2 regions of the Actinophytocola sp. genome follow, and region 2 is predicted to be linked to the other one. Evidence: riboswitches for the same ligand, from Rfam matches in the RefSeq annotation. Region 2 holds a riboswitch; the other holds the start of a gene.
What was found. Region 2 has a riboswitch for thiamine pyrophosphate ahead of ACRDTB_RS25725 (thiamine ABC transporter substrate-binding protein). Riboswitches for the same ligand answer to the same signal wherever they lie in the genome.

Region 1 (7,090 bases), on a different contig from region 2:
CGCGGCCGGGCTCAGCGGCGCGGCGTACGCGGACCCGGTGGCGCTGACCGCGGGCTGGCAGACGGCGATGTGGCTGTGTGCCGGCCTGTGCGTGGTGGGGGGCGTACTGGCGCTGGGCGTCCGCAACGACGTCCTGGGGCCGGCCGCTCCCGAACCTCGCCAGGCCGAGCCGCGCGCGGCCGAGTCGCGCCCGACCGAGCCGGTGTCCGCCGAGCAAGCGACCGAGGAGCCGGTTCCCGCGGAGCCGGCACCTGCCGAGCCCGAGCCGTTGGTGGCGGCCGGCCTTGCTCCGGAGACGGCGGCCGAGGCGCCGCGGCCGGGAGAGTGCCTCAGCTGTGGCATCGTCGGCCCGCCGACCCACATCGTCCCGCAGCGCCGCCGCTCGGCACCCGCGGCCAAGCCCGACGAGGCGGCCTGACCGAACCCGGGCGTCAGGTGGCGAGCAGGGCGGCCAGGTCCGTCGGGTCGATGTTGCCGCCCGACACGACGGCCACCGTGCGGCCGCGTGGTAGGTCGGCGGCGCGGTGCAGGTACGCGGCCGTCGTCACCGCGCCGCTCGGTTCCGCGACCAGGTGGGCTCGGCGGGCCAGCAGCGCCACCGCCGCGCGGATCTCCTCCTCCGACACCGTCACGATGCCGTCCACGAGCGTGCTCAGGTGCGCGAACGTCAGCTCCGACGGCTCGGCCCGCAGCCCGTCGGCGATCGTCCGTGCGCGGTCGGCCGCCGGCCAGCGCACCAGCCGGCCCGCGGCCAGGCTCTCCGCCGCATCGGCGGCCAGTGCCGGCTCGACGCCGACCACGCGCGCCGCCGGGCAGCGGGCCTTGATCGCCGTGGCGATGCCCGATGCCAGGCCGCCACCGCTCACCGGCACCAGCACCAGCTCGACGGACGGCAGCTCGGCGGCGATCTCGAGACCGATGGTGCCCTGGCCGGCGATGACGTCCGGGTGGTCGAACGGCGGGACCAGCGTCGCGCCGCGCTCGGTGACCAGCCGCTCGGCCACGATCTCCCGGTCGGTGATCGCCGCGACGACCACCTCCGCGCCATGCGACCGGGTGGCCTCGATCTTCACCGCCGGCGTGTTCTCCGGCACCACGATCGTCGCCGGCAGGCCGAACCGCTTCGCCACGTAGGCAACCGCCTGCGCATGGTTGCCGCTGGAGTAGGCGACCACCCCGCGTGGCCGCGCGGACTCCGGAATCCGAGCCATGGCATTGGCCGCGCCGCGGATCTTGAACGCGCCGATCGGCTGCAGGTTCTCCGGCTTGAGCCATAATGGACGGTCGGCATCCGCCCAGTCGCACGGCAGCAGCGGGGTGCGTACCGCGGTATCCACGATCCGCTCGGCAGCCGCGGCGATCTCCTCGACGGTCACCAGGTCCATCCCACGAGTATGCACTGTCCATAGTGGACTGTGTTGCTGCTCACCACGAGCCAACCCGGGGAGCAAACCGCCCGTCCTCGTCGTTGGGGAACGGTGGAAGTGGCGACCAGGCAAGGGATCATGAGCGAGAAGTCCGACACCGACAGCATCCGGTTCACCCAGGTCCTGGCCGGGGCCATGGCCGCGGTCACGGCGGCGGTGCTCGGCTCGACCATGGGCGTCGCGGGCACGGTGGTCGGGGCCGGGCTCGCGAGCGTCATCACCACCGTGGGCGGCGCGCTCTACCTGCGATCCATCCAGCGCACCAAGCAGAGCGTGCGCACCGTGCGGAACCTGGTGGTCACACGCGCCGGCCCGACCCGCGTCACGCTGGTCGAGGAGAAGGCCGAACCCGAGCCCGAAGCGCCGGCCGCCGCGGGAGCGGCGCCCGACCACGAGGCCGAGACCCTGACAGAGAATGAAGAGGAAGCCGGGGAGGACGAGAGCGACCAGCCACCGGCGCGGCGCCGGCTGCGCTGGCCGGCCCTGATCGCCGCGAGTGTGCTGGCGTTCGTGGTCGGCATGCTGGTGGTCACCGGCGTCGAGTGGGTGCGCGGCGAGCCGCTGTCCGGGGGGAACGGAACGACCGTCGGCGGCATCGTCCGGCAGCAGCCGGACGAGGGCGGCGTACGTGATGACGCGCCGGCGCCCACCCGTGAGTCGACGACGCCGCCGGCCACCGAGACGGTCACGGTCACGCCGCCACCGGCCGGCGAGGGCGAGGAGCCGACCGATCCGCCGAGCGAGCCGGGTGAGCCGAGCGAGCCCGGGACGAGTCCGCCGAGCACCACGACCGGCGCCGAGCCGACCGGTTCGGTGCCGGTGCCGGTGCCGCCGACCGGTCAGTCGGGCTGACTGTTAGTAGCGCGGCGGAGGACACAATGGCAATTGTTGTCCCCGAACGGCCGATATCCGAAAACAGCTTCGAGAAATAGTTTCATTATCGTCATCCGTCCCGGATGGCGAAAAAACCAGATCCCTCTTGCCCCGGGAGCGGATCTATCCCTTGCCGCTTTCGGGTTCCCTGCTACCCAAGTCGAGGGAGAACCGATGAAACGCAATTCTCTCCTGCGCTGGGCGGGCGCGGGCCTGCTCGCCGTCGGCGTGGCACTCTCCATGGCCGCACCGGCGACGGCCGGAGCGGACACCTCCGCCCGCACCGTGGCGGACCTGTCCGTCGCCCAGGTCAAGCTGGACAAGGCGGCCGCGACCCGGCCGGGCTCAGTGACCGGATGGTACGTCGACAAGGCGAGCAGATCGCTCGTCGTCGAAGTGCACGGATCGGACGCGGCCGTCTCGGACTGGGCGTCCACGCTCGGTGCGGGCGCCGTCATGATCAAACACGTGCCGCAAGCCTACGAGCCGATGTGGAACATCATCGGTGGCCAGGCGATCCGGACCAGTTCCGGCTCCCGGTGCTCGGCGGGCTTCAACGCCCGGACCAGCTCCGCCCGGTACGTGATCACGGCCGGCCACTGCACCGATCTCGGCGGCACCTGGTCGGGCCCCGGCGGCACGATCGGCCGCGTCGCGGGCTCGTCGTTCCCGGGGAACGACTACGGCGCGATCCACGTGGCGTCGTCCTCCGCGGTGTCGACCCCGCGCGTCGACCGGTACTCCGCCGGCAGCGACGTGACCGTCACCGGCGCCGCCTCGGCGTTCGGGGGCATGGCCGTGTGCCGTTCCGGCTCGACGACGGGCTGGCACTGCGGCAGCGTCACCGCCACGAACCAGACGGTGTGCTACGCACAGGGCTGCGTGTTCCAGATGATCCGCACGAACGTGTGCGCGGAGCCGGGTGACTCCGGCGGCTCGCTCGTGACCAACCCCGGCTCGGGCTCGCGCGTGCGGGCGGTCGGCCTGACCTCCGGCGGCTCCGGCAACTGCCGCACCGGTGGCACGACGTTCTTCCAGCCGATCACCGAACCACTGAGCGTGTGGCGCCTGACCCTGTACACGGGCTGAGCCACACCCTCGAGGGCACCGCACTCGTGCCCGCGGCGGACGGGCCGAACCCTGCCGGCTCGTCCGCCGCCCATGTCCCGCCTCCCCGCGCGTACCGGGTCAGCCGCCGGTCAGCGCCGAGCTCAGGCGGGAGGCGGCGGTCTGGGGGTCCGCCGCCTCCGTGACGGCGCGGACCACGACGACCCGCGTGGCGCCCGCCGCCAGCACCCGCGGCAGCCGGGCCTCGTCGATGCCGCCGATCGCGAACCACGGGCGGTCCGGGCCGGCCGCCGCGGTCGTCCGGACCAGGTCCAGGCCCGGTGCCGGGCGGCCCGGCTTCGTCGGCGTCGGCCAGCACGGGCCGGTGCAGAAGTAGTCGACGCCCGGCTCCGCGGCGGCCGCGGCGGCCTGTCCCCGGTCGTGCGTCGACCGGCCGATGACGATCTCGTCGCCGACGATTCGGCGGGCCCACGGCACGGGCAGGTCGTCCTGGCCGAGGTGGAGGATGTCCGCCCCGGCCGCGAGTGCGACGTCCGCCCGGTCGTTCACCGAAAGCAGCGCGCCGTGCCGCGCGCAGATCTCCGCCAGCGTCGCCAGCGCGGCCAGCTCGTCGCGCGCCTCGAGCCCCTTCTCCCGCAGCTGCACCACGTCCACGCCGCCGGCGAGCGCGGCGTCCGCGAACTCCGCCAGGTCCGGCCGCAGCCCCGTGCACAGGTACAGCCGCGCGTCCGCGAGCCGGCGGCGGACGCGGGTTCCGTCGAGTCCAGGCACGGCTCAACGCTAACCGGTGCGCTACCGTGGAGGGTGGTCCGCACGGGAGTCCGGAGGCACCGGGCTGAGAGGGGATCCGCCGATCCCGACCGTCGAACCTGACCCGGATCATGCCGGCGCAGGGAGCGTGAGATGCCGTGAGTGAGATCGTCCGCGAGATCGTCGTCGTCGGGGGCGGCGTCATCGGGCTGTCCGTCGCGTGGCGCCTGGCCGTCTCGCACGAGGTCACCGTCGTCGATCCGGCGCCCGCGCGGGGCGCGTCGTGGGTCGCCGGCGGCATGCTCGCGCCGGTCACCGAGTCCTGGCCGGGTGAGGAGGCCCTGCTCGACCTGGGCGCTGCCTCGCTCGACCGCTGGCCGGAGTTCGCCGCGCGGCTCGACGTCCCGCTGCTGACCGGTGGCACGGTCGTGGCCGCGGTCGACGCCGCGGACGCCGCGCAGCTGGACGTCCTCGCCGAGCACCTCGCCTCGCTGGGCCGCGCGGTCGACCGGCTGACCGGGCGAGAGCTGCGCGAGCGCGAGCCGGCCGCCGGCCCCGGTGTCCGAAGTGGACTGATGGTGCCCGGTGACCTCGCGGTGGACAACCGGGAGCTGTTGCGCCGCCTGGAGTCCGCGGCCCGGCGGGCGGGTGTCCGGTTCGACCGGCGGCGCGCGCTGGGTGTCGAGTCGGGGGCGGTCCTCCTCGACGGCGGCGTGCTGGAGACCGGCACGGCGGTGATCGCGGCCGGCGCGTGGAGTGCCGCGCTGCATCCGGCGCTGGACACGCTGGTGCGCCCGGTGAAGGGGGAGATCCTGCGGCTGCGCGAGCGGGCGGGTGCGCTGCCGCTGACCCGCACGCTGCGGGCGCTGGTCGAGTCACGCCCGGTGTACCTGGTGCCCCGCGCGGGCGGGGAGGTCGTCCTCGGCGCCACGCAGTACGAGGCCGGCTTCGACACGGAGGTCACCGTCGGCGGCGTGCGCGACCTGCTCGCCGACGCCGAGCGGGTCGTGCCGGGCATCGCCGAGTACGGGTTGACCGAGGCCGCCGCCGGGCTGCGGGCCGGCAGCCGGGACAACCTCCCGCTGGTCGGCCCACTGGAGCCGGGCGTGCTGGTCGCCGCCGGCCACCACCGCAACGGGCTGCTGCTCGCCCCGATCACCGCGGACGCGGTGTACGCCATGGTCGCCGGTGAACAGCCGCCGGCACCGGCGCGGGCGGCGGACCCGGCCCGACACGTCCCGACGAGGAGGTGACCGCTTTGCGGGTTCGAGTCAACGGTGCCACGCGGGAGATCGCCGACGGTGCCACGGTCGCCGACCTGCTGGCCGCGCTGGACCGGCCCGCCACGGGCATCGCGGTCGCGGTGAACGGCGAGGTGTGCACGCGTGCCCGCCACGACCGGACCGTGCTGCCCGCGGACGCGGACGTCGAGATCCTCACGGCCGTCCAAGGAGGTTGACGTGGACGATCCACTGGTCATCGCGGGTCGCGAGTACTCCTCGCGGCTGATCACCGGCACCGGCGGGGCGACGAACCTGGCGGTGCTAGAGCGCGCGCTGATCGCGTCCGGCACGGAGCTGACGACCGTGTCCATCCGCCGCGTCGACGCCGCCGGCGGCACCGGGGTGCTGGACCTGTTGCGGCGCCTGGGCATCGACCCGCTGCCGAACACGGCGGGCTGCCGGACCGCGGCCGAGGCCGTGCTCACCGCGCGGCTGGCCCGCGAGGCGCTGGGCACGGACTGGGTCAAGCTCGAGGTCGTCGCCGACGATCGCACGCTGCTGCCCGACCCGGTGGAGCTGCTCGACGCGGCGACGACCCTGGTCGCCGACGGCTTCACGGTCCTGCCGTACACGAACGACGACCCGGTGCTGGCACTTCGCCTGGAGGAGGCCGGCTGCGCCGCGGTGATGCCGCTGGGTTCCCCGATCGGGACCGGGCTGGGGATCCGCAACCCGCACAACATCGGGCTGATCGTCGCGCGCGCCGGCCTCCCGGTGATCCTGGACGCCGGCATCGGCACGGCGTCGGACGCGGCGCTGGCGATGGAGCTGGGCTGCGCCGGCGTCCTGCTGGCGACCTCGGTGACCCGCGCGAAGGACCCGGAGAAGATGGCCGCCGCCATGCGCCACGCGGTCGCCGCCGGCCGGTTGGCGAGGCAGGCCGGCCGGGTGCCCCAACGGTTCTGGGCCGAGGCTTCGAGCCCACCCCGCTGACGCGCGCCGGTCCTCAGCGACGCCGGAGCCGGTCACGCAACCGCAGCAGCGACCCGGCTCCCAGGTGCGCGGCCGCGATCGAGGCCGGCACCAGCGGCAACGCCGCCGCGGGCAGCGGGGCCGGGGGCACGCCGGCCTCCCGCAGCCGGCGCGACGACCACCACCAGAACGGGGCCACCACCGTCACCGCGGTGACCAGGCCCGGCGTGTAAGTACGGGTCAGGGCCGCGGACAGCACGTGGGGAACGGAGTGCGCACCGAACCCGTACAGGACGGCCTGGTACATGCGGCTTCGGCCGTCCGTGCGCGCGCCGCGGGCCGCCGCCGTCGCCATGAGGCAGGCCATCAGTCCCATCGCGACCGCCACGTGCTCGCCGCGGCCGAGGTCGTCCGGGCGCCGCGTCACGGCGGTCGGCAGCCTCCCGTCGAGGTGCCGCCGGACCCGCCTGACCCACGCCGGCATCGTGGCGAGCTCCTCCGCGTCGTGGATCACCCACGCCGCGAAGAGCCCCCACGTCGCGGCCTTGCCGAGCTCCAGCTGGGCAGCCATCGCCACCTCCTCCGGTGGGGTCGGGCTTCGCGAGTCTCGCGGAGTCCGGCCAGCTCCGCCAGCTCCGCTCGCTGGGCGGCGAGCTCCGAGCGCAGGAACGCGAGCTCGGCCATCAGCTCCGCGTGGTGGTCGCGTTCCTCCTTCTCCTCCTTCGCCGCCGCGGCCTCGCTCACCTGGCGTTCCATCGCGTTGACGATGACCGCGAT
Region 2 (7,090 bases):
GGCGCGAGTCGATCGAGCGCAGCACCGGCAACAGCAGCCGGATCACCAGCGGTGTCACCACCAGCGCCTGCGCCAGCGGCACCAGCGCGGCCGACGTCCGCAGGTCGCCCGGCAACGCGTCCAGCGTCACCAGGTAACCGAAGCCGACCGTCACCGCGGACACGCCCAGCGGCAGCATCAACGCGGTGTCCATCGCCTCCACGACGCCGTGCCGTACCCGGCTCCGGGACAGCGACACCAGCACCGCGCTCGCCATCGTGCCGAGGGTGACCGCGAGCAGGGTCGCGTCGGTCGCGGCGCGCACCGAGTTCAGCGCGGCGTCCACTCCGGACAGCTGTAGCGACCCCGCGTACCCGGTGCCGGTCAACGCCCGGTAGCCCGCCAGCCCACCGGACAGGGAGCGGGCCACCAGCACGACGATCGGCAGCAGCAGCAACGCGAGCACCACGAGCGCGCACCCGACGACGGCCCATTCCGTGCCGGCCGGCTGGCGGGCCACCGCCGCCGGGGCGCGCAGGCGCAGCGCGGTCTCCCGGCGGCGCCGGGCGATCGCCCCGACGGTCAGCGCGGCCACCACGGCCAGCAGCTGCAGCAGCGAGAGCGCCGCCGCGCCGGACAGGTCCAGCAGCTCCACCGTCCGCAGGTAGATCTCCGTCTCCAGCGTCCGCAACCGTGCCCCGCCCAGGATCAGCACCACCCCGAAACTGGTGGCGCAGAACAGGAAGACGACCGCCGCGGCCGAACCGATCGCCGGTGCCAGCGCGGGCAGGGTGACCGACGTGAACGCCCGCAACGGCGACGCGCCCAGCGACCGCGCCGCGTCGGACACGCGCCGGTCAAGATGCGACCAGAGCCCGGCGACCGTCCGCGCGACCACCGCGACGTTGAAGAAGCTGTTCGCCAGCACGATCGCGGCCACCTCGCCGTCCGGCAGCAGCGTGCGGAACGCCAGGCCCACCACGACCGTCGGCAGCACGAACGGCACCAGGATCACGACGCGCACGAAACCCAGGCCCGGCAACGAGGTCCGGGCCAGCAGGAACGCCACCGGCAGCCCGGCGACCAGCGCCACCGCGGTCGACGCGGCCGCCTGCCCGACGGTGAACGCGACCAGCTGCCACGTGTCGGCCCGCGCCAGGACCGAGAGCACACCGCCCTCGCCCAGGCCGAGCCGAAGGATCGCCGCCACCGGCCACACGAAGAACACCGCGAGGAAACCCAGCGGTACCAGTGCGACCAGCGCGGGAGCCAGCCCCGGGCGGGATCGTGCCGCCCGTCGACCCGCTTCGGGCGCCAGTGCGGTGGCCGGAAACGCTCGCCGAGCCTCTCGACGGCCCAGCTTCGGCCCGGCGGCGTTGCCGATCCGGCCGAGTACACCCAGTACGCGGCCGAGTCGGCGCCTTGCCAGCGGAAACCTGGATCCGCCGGTGGGCCCGCCAGTGTTCCCGGCCACCGCACTAGCCCTGGACGAGCGTGCGCCACTCGTCGATCCACCGCTCCCGGTTCTGCTGGATCTCGGCCGGCGGCAGGGTCGCGGCCGCCTCCGGCTGCGGGGCCGCCCGCTGCCACGCCTCCGGCAGCTGGACGCCCTCGCGCGCGGGGTAGACGTACATCTGCTCGGGCACCGCGGCCTGGAACTTCTCGGAGAGCAGGAAGTCCAGCACCTTCTTCGCCGAGTCGGCGTCCTTCGCGCCCGCCAGCACGCCGGCGTACTCGACCTGGCGGAAGCAGGTGTCGAGCAGCGCCTTCGTCCGCGGCTTGCCGTCGTCGCCGATCTCCGCGGACGGCGAGGACGCGTAGGACACCACGATCGGGCGCGGGCCCTGCCCGGACGAGCCGGAGAACTCCTGGGTGTAGGCCTCCTCCCAGCCGCTGACCACCTTCATGCCGACGCCCTTGAGTGCCACCCAGTACTCCCGCCAGCCGTCGCCGAGCTCGGCGATCGTGCCCAGCAGGAAGGCCAGGCCCGGCGAGGACGTGGCCGGGTCGGAGACCACGAGCATGTCGCGGTACTCGCTCCTGGTCAGGTCGGCGTAGGTTTTCGGCTCCGGCAGGCCCTTCGCGGCGAACGCCGCCGGGTCGATGTTGACGCACACGTCGCCGACGTCGACCGCGGTCAGCCGGCCGGAGTCGTCGATCTGGTAACGCTGCGGGCCCTTCTCCGCGTCGGGGGCGCGGTACGCGGCGAACACGTCCTCGTCGAGCGCGCGGGACGCGAACGTGTTGTCCACGCCGTACGCGAGGTCGCCGATGGGCTCGTCCTTCGTGAGCACCAGCTGGTTGGTCAGCGCGCCCGCGTCACCGACCTTCCGCACGTCGATCGTGATGCCCGAGTCCTTCGCGAACTCGTCGAGCAGCTCCTGCGGGGCCGCGAACGAGTCGTGCGTGACTAGTACGACGCTCGTGCCGTTCTCCGCACCGGAGTCGGAACCGGAGTCGTCGCCGAGCGTGCAACCGGTCGCCGTCAGCGCGACCGCCACCAGGGCGACGGGGATCTTTCGCATGTCGAGCCTCCTCCCTGCGCCGGCATGACCCGGATCAGGTTCGACGGTCGAGGGCTTCGCGCCCTCCTCTCAGCCCGGCGGCACCGGACTCCCGTGGGACGGGTCCAGCCTACCGGTGCGTCCCCGGCCGCCAGGCGTCACCATGTACACATGCCCGAGCTGCTCAGTGACGAAGACAAGGGAAAGGCCCTCGGCCGCCTCAACGGCTGGCGCATGGACGACGGGGCGTTCACGCGCACGGTCGAGCTGGCGAGCTTTCCACAGGCGATCCAGGTGGTGAACCGGGTGGCCGAGATCGCCGAGAACGACAACCACCACCCGGACATCGACATCCGCTGGCGGACGCTCACGTTCCGCTGCTCGACCCACTCCGCGGGCGGCGTCACGGCGTCGGACGTCAGCCTCGCGGAGGAGATCGACGGCGTCATCGAGGCGATCGGTACGCCGCCGGAATAGGAGTCAGCTCCGGAACGGGCCGGTCACCTCGAACGTCATGCCGGGACTGATCACCTCGCCGCCGGTGCCGCGCTGGGAGGAGAAGTACAGCCGCGTGCCGTCCGGGCTGAACGCCGGGCCGGTGATCTCCGACTCGTCGTGGCCCTCCACCCGCACGAACGGCGCCACCACGCCGTCCGGCGTGATGACGCAGATCTCCATGTTGTCGCCGTCCTCGGCGACGAACAGGTCGCCACTCGACGCACCCGTCACGTTGTCCACTCCGGACAGCGGGGTGTCGTCGTCGTAGGTCAGGCTGATCGTGCTCGCGGCGGCGTCGTAGGCCCACACCCGGTTGTCGCCCTTGGTCGTGAACCAGCAGGTGCCGTTCGCGTAGAAGCAGCCCTCCCCGCCGTCGAACGGCTTCGAGCCCTCGACCTGGTGGCGGGTGTCCTCGTCGTCGGCCGACGGGTCGGGCACCTGCGCCCAGGTGACCGCGCCGCTCGTCTGGTCCGCCGGGCCCACCATGATCTCCAGCGTGCCGGCGGAGAGGGCCGGCCACGTCGCCGGGGTGAACCGGTAGAAGCCGCCGTCCCCGACGTCCTCGGTCAGGTAGATCACCTGCCGGTCGGGGTCGACCGCACACGCCTCGTGCTTGAACCGGCCCATGGCCGGCCGCACGATCGCGTCGTTGACGCCGAACGGGTCGGTCTCGTAGACCTCGCCCTTGTCGACCTCCTCGCAGGACAGCCACGTGTTCCACGGGGTCTTGCCGCCGGCGCAGTTCACGTCGGTGCCGTCGAGAATGCGGTACGCGTCCACAATGGACCCATCGGGGCCGAACCGGACCGCGCCGGCGCCGCCGATGAACGGCACCTCGCTGTTGGACACGTAGATCCAGCCGTCCCCGTCGGCGAAGCACGCGCCGCCGTCCGGTGCCATGTGCCAGCGGTAGCTGGTGTCGGCCACCGTCTCGAGGCTGCGTGCGATGACCCGTCCGGTGAAGCCATGCGGAAGCGCCAGGCCGTTCCCGTCGGCCGGGAGCAGCGGTCCGTAGGGCCCGTCACCAGGAGCGGCGTTCGCCGAGAAGGCGTTGGACCAGGACGCTCCGCCGAAGGCCGCCGCCGCGGCGCCGGCCACCGAGACCTTGAGAAAGCTCCGTCGCTCCATGAGATTGCAACGTAACGTGATCAACTGTGTTCGAGAAGCCACCACCGATGTAGGCCGAACGGAGTACCGCCAGGAAGGACGCCATGCTGGCGTTCAACGTCTGGAAGGCGTCCTTCCTGGCGCGTCAGTCGTCCGTCAGCGGCACGGTCGTCACCGGCGTCAGCCGGGGTGGGCCGTCGGCGGTGGCCTCCGCACGCTCCACCACCACCTCCGCGCTGCGGCCCGTGGTGCGCAGGGTCGCTATCGCGTTGCCGTAGTACGGGCCGGACACCTTGGTCCACTCGACCGGCATGGGGTCGATGTGCGGCGAGCGGTGCGCCAGCCAGCGCCAGATCGCGGCCACCGGGCGCCACCACGCGATCGTGAACAGCGGCCGCATCAGCGCCGGGACCTGGTTGTGCACCGGCGAGCAGGTCAGCTGGAACACCGCGGCCCGCACCCGCTCCGGGAACGTGGCGCGCGCGGCGTAGACGTGGTGCACGTCGCCGGAGAGCACGCACACGGTGGCCACGTCGCCCTTCGCGATGCGCAGGATCAGCCTGGCCAGCCGGTCCGACGACGCGCGGAACGACGGCCAGTGCTCGAGGTCGGCGGTCTGCCGCAGCGTCTCGGCCAGCCAGCCGCGCCAGCCCGGGCGGCGGCAGGCGACCTCGTTCATCGACTGGATGTGGCTGATCGCGTGCGGCATGAGCCACGGCAGCGACGAGCCGATCAGCAGGTGGTCGTAGTCGCCGTCGGCGTGCTCCTCGATCCAGTCGAACTCGCCGTCGCTGACCATCGACCGGGCGCCCCCGGACAGGATGCGGCCGGACCGCGTGTCGATCACGAGCAGCCGCACGTTGCCGAAGTCGCGCCGGTAGCTCCACCGGGTTCCCTTGCGCCCGTTGGTCTCCTGGCGCGCGCGGTCGGCGAACTCGTGCAGGATGTTCGCGGCGTCGCCGTCCCGGCCGAGCTCGATGACCTTGCCGTAGATCTCCTCGGCCTCGAGGTCGGCGGGGCTGAGGTTGCCGATGTGCTGGTAGATCCAGTAGCTGGCGAGCGCGCCGCGTTCCCTGGTCCGCCACCAGCTCGTCTTCTCCTTCTCGTCCCGCCAGGTCTGCGAGGTGTTCCAGTCGTCGCGCACGTCGTGGTCGTCGAAGATCATCGACGTGGGCACCGTCGACATCAGCCAGCGGACCAGCGGCGAGCTCCAGGACTCGTGGTAGAGCCGGGTGTACTCCTCGAAGTCGGTCACCTCGGTACCGGGCGGCTGGTCGAGGCTGCGCCGGCGGCTCATCCACTCCTGGGTCGCCTTGGTGGTCTCGTCGGCGTAGACCTGGTCGCCGACGAGGAACAGCGAGTCCGGCCAGTCGCGCTCGTCCTCGGCGTGCATCCGGGAGGCGTACGCGGCGAGTGCGTCCGGGCCGATGCGGCGCCGTTCGGCCGGGTCGTCGGATTCGGGCATCCGGCACGAGCCGAACATCATGAGGAACCTGGGGTCGCCGCCGTCCGGGAACGTGCGGATCTGGCTGGGCGGCATGTCGCTGTCCGGCAGCGGCCACTCCTTCTCCCCGTCCAGCCGGACCTCGTAGGGCGTGCAGGTGGCGGGCTCCAGGCCGGTGACCACGACGAGCGCGTAGTGGTGCCCGGCCACCTGGAACGTCTGCGCCGAGCGGCCCGCGACCTCGACCGTGCACGGACGGTCGGTCTCGACCCACACGGTCGCCGAGGTGGTGTCCACGTGCCGCAGCAGCGGACCGAGCAAGAGGTTGGGCATCGCACCTCCTCGTGTCCCGGTAATCCAAACACCCGGGCCGGCCGCGCAGCGCGGCGCGGTCCGGTCGGACCAACATGTTGCCCCGTTCGGCAGTGGGTGGCGTCCGGGTGTGTGCCAGGACCTAGACCTTTCGGATCTAGCGGCCCGGCGCGGCGTGTGCCACGTTCGGCGGTGGCTCGTTCACGGATTCGGGGAGAGGCCACACATGAAGCGGTCGACGGTGCCCGCATTGGTCGGTATGTTCGTCGTCGCGCTCGGCGTGGTGCCCGCGGCCACGGCCGCGTCACCACCGGCGCCGGCGAACCCGAGGGCGGCCACGGAGTGCGACCCGATCGACCCGGACGTGTGCCTGCTGCCGTTCCCGAACGACTACTACACCGTGCCCGACGAGTCCATGCCGACCGGCCGCCGGGTCGACTTCGCGCCGGAGATGATGCCGCACAACGCCTCCGGCGTGCCGATCGACCCGACCGAGTGGAACCGCAACGACGGCTTCTCGCCCGGCTCGATGGTGATCGCGCGGGTGCCCGGGATCGACCTCGTCAAGACCGGCGCCGCGCCGATCACCGACATCGGCGCCTCGTTGCGCGAGGACGCGCCCGTCGTGCTGCTCGACGCGACGACCGGCAAGCGCCACCCGTACTGGGTCGAGCAGGACCAGCGCGCCACCGACCCGCTACGCCAGGCCGTGATCATCCGGCCGGCCCGCAACCTGATCGAGGGCCACCGCTACGTCGTGGGCCTGCGCAACCTGATCGACGTCTTCGACCGGCCGATCCCCGCCGGCCCGGTGTTCGAGCAGATGCTGCATCCGCAGCCGCCGGAGGACCCGGCCCTGGTCAACCGCTGGCTGTCGCTTCGCCCGGCGCTCACCGACCTGTTCCGTGCCGGCGTGGAGCTCGCCGACCTGCACCTCGCGTGGGACTTCACCGTCGCCAGCACGGAGAACCTGACCGGCCGCGCGCTCGACATGCGCGACGAGTCGTTCGCCGTGCTCGGCGACGCGTCCCCGAAGATCACGATCACGAGCGTCGAGAACCCGACGCCGGACGTCGACCCCGCGTTCGCCCGCAAGGTCGTCGGCACGGTGGAGGTGCCCAAGTACCTGGACCGCGCGGACGGCGGGCCCGGCTCGCGGATGACCTACGGCCAGGACGGCCTGCCCGAGCCGAACGGGACCTACCAGGCGACGTTCCAGTGCAACGTCCCGCGCAGCACGGCGACC

Region 1: another riboswitch for thiamine pyrophosphate. It lies ahead of thiO (glycine oxidase ThiO); the one in region 2 lies ahead of ACRDTB_RS25725 (thiamine ABC transporter substrate-binding protein).

Annotation. Positions count from the first base shown of each region.
Region 1 covers NZ_JBOHGB010000039.1:34,865-41,954, forward strand. Annotated here, with positions in the region: gene ACRDTB_RS15440 (MFS transporter) at 1-418, shown strand, start outside; gene ACRDTB_RS15445 (threonine ammonia-lyase) at 432-1,385, opposite strand; gene ACRDTB_RS15450 (hypothetical protein) at 1,506-2,279, shown strand; gene ACRDTB_RS15455 (S1 family peptidase) at 2,475-3,389, shown strand; gene thiE (thiamine phosphate synthase) at 3,489-4,139, opposite strand; TPP riboswitch at 4,172-4,281, shown strand; gene thiO (glycine oxidase ThiO) at 4,277-5,371, shown strand; gene thiS (sulfur carrier protein ThiS) at 5,368-5,577, shown strand; gene ACRDTB_RS15475 (thiazole synthase) at 5,579-6,334, shown strand; gene ACRDTB_RS15480 (HXXEE domain-containing protein) at 6,348-6,884, opposite strand; gene ACRDTB_RS15485 (ion transporter) at 6,824-7,090, opposite strand, start outside.
Region 2 covers NZ_JBOHGB010000096.1:15,587-22,676, forward strand. Annotated here, with positions in the region: gene ACRDTB_RS25720 (ABC transporter permease) at 1-1,231, opposite strand, end outside; gene ACRDTB_RS25725 (thiamine ABC transporter substrate-binding protein) at 1,458-2,504, opposite strand; TPP riboswitch at 2,498-2,609, opposite strand; gene ACRDTB_RS25730 (4a-hydroxytetrahydrobiopterin dehydratase) at 2,655-2,960, shown strand; gene ACRDTB_RS25735 (alkaline phosphatase PhoX) at 2,964-4,109, opposite strand; gene ACRDTB_RS25740 (alkaline phosphatase D family protein) at 4,234-5,865, opposite strand; gene ACRDTB_RS25745 (hypothetical protein) at 6,071-7,090, shown strand, end outside.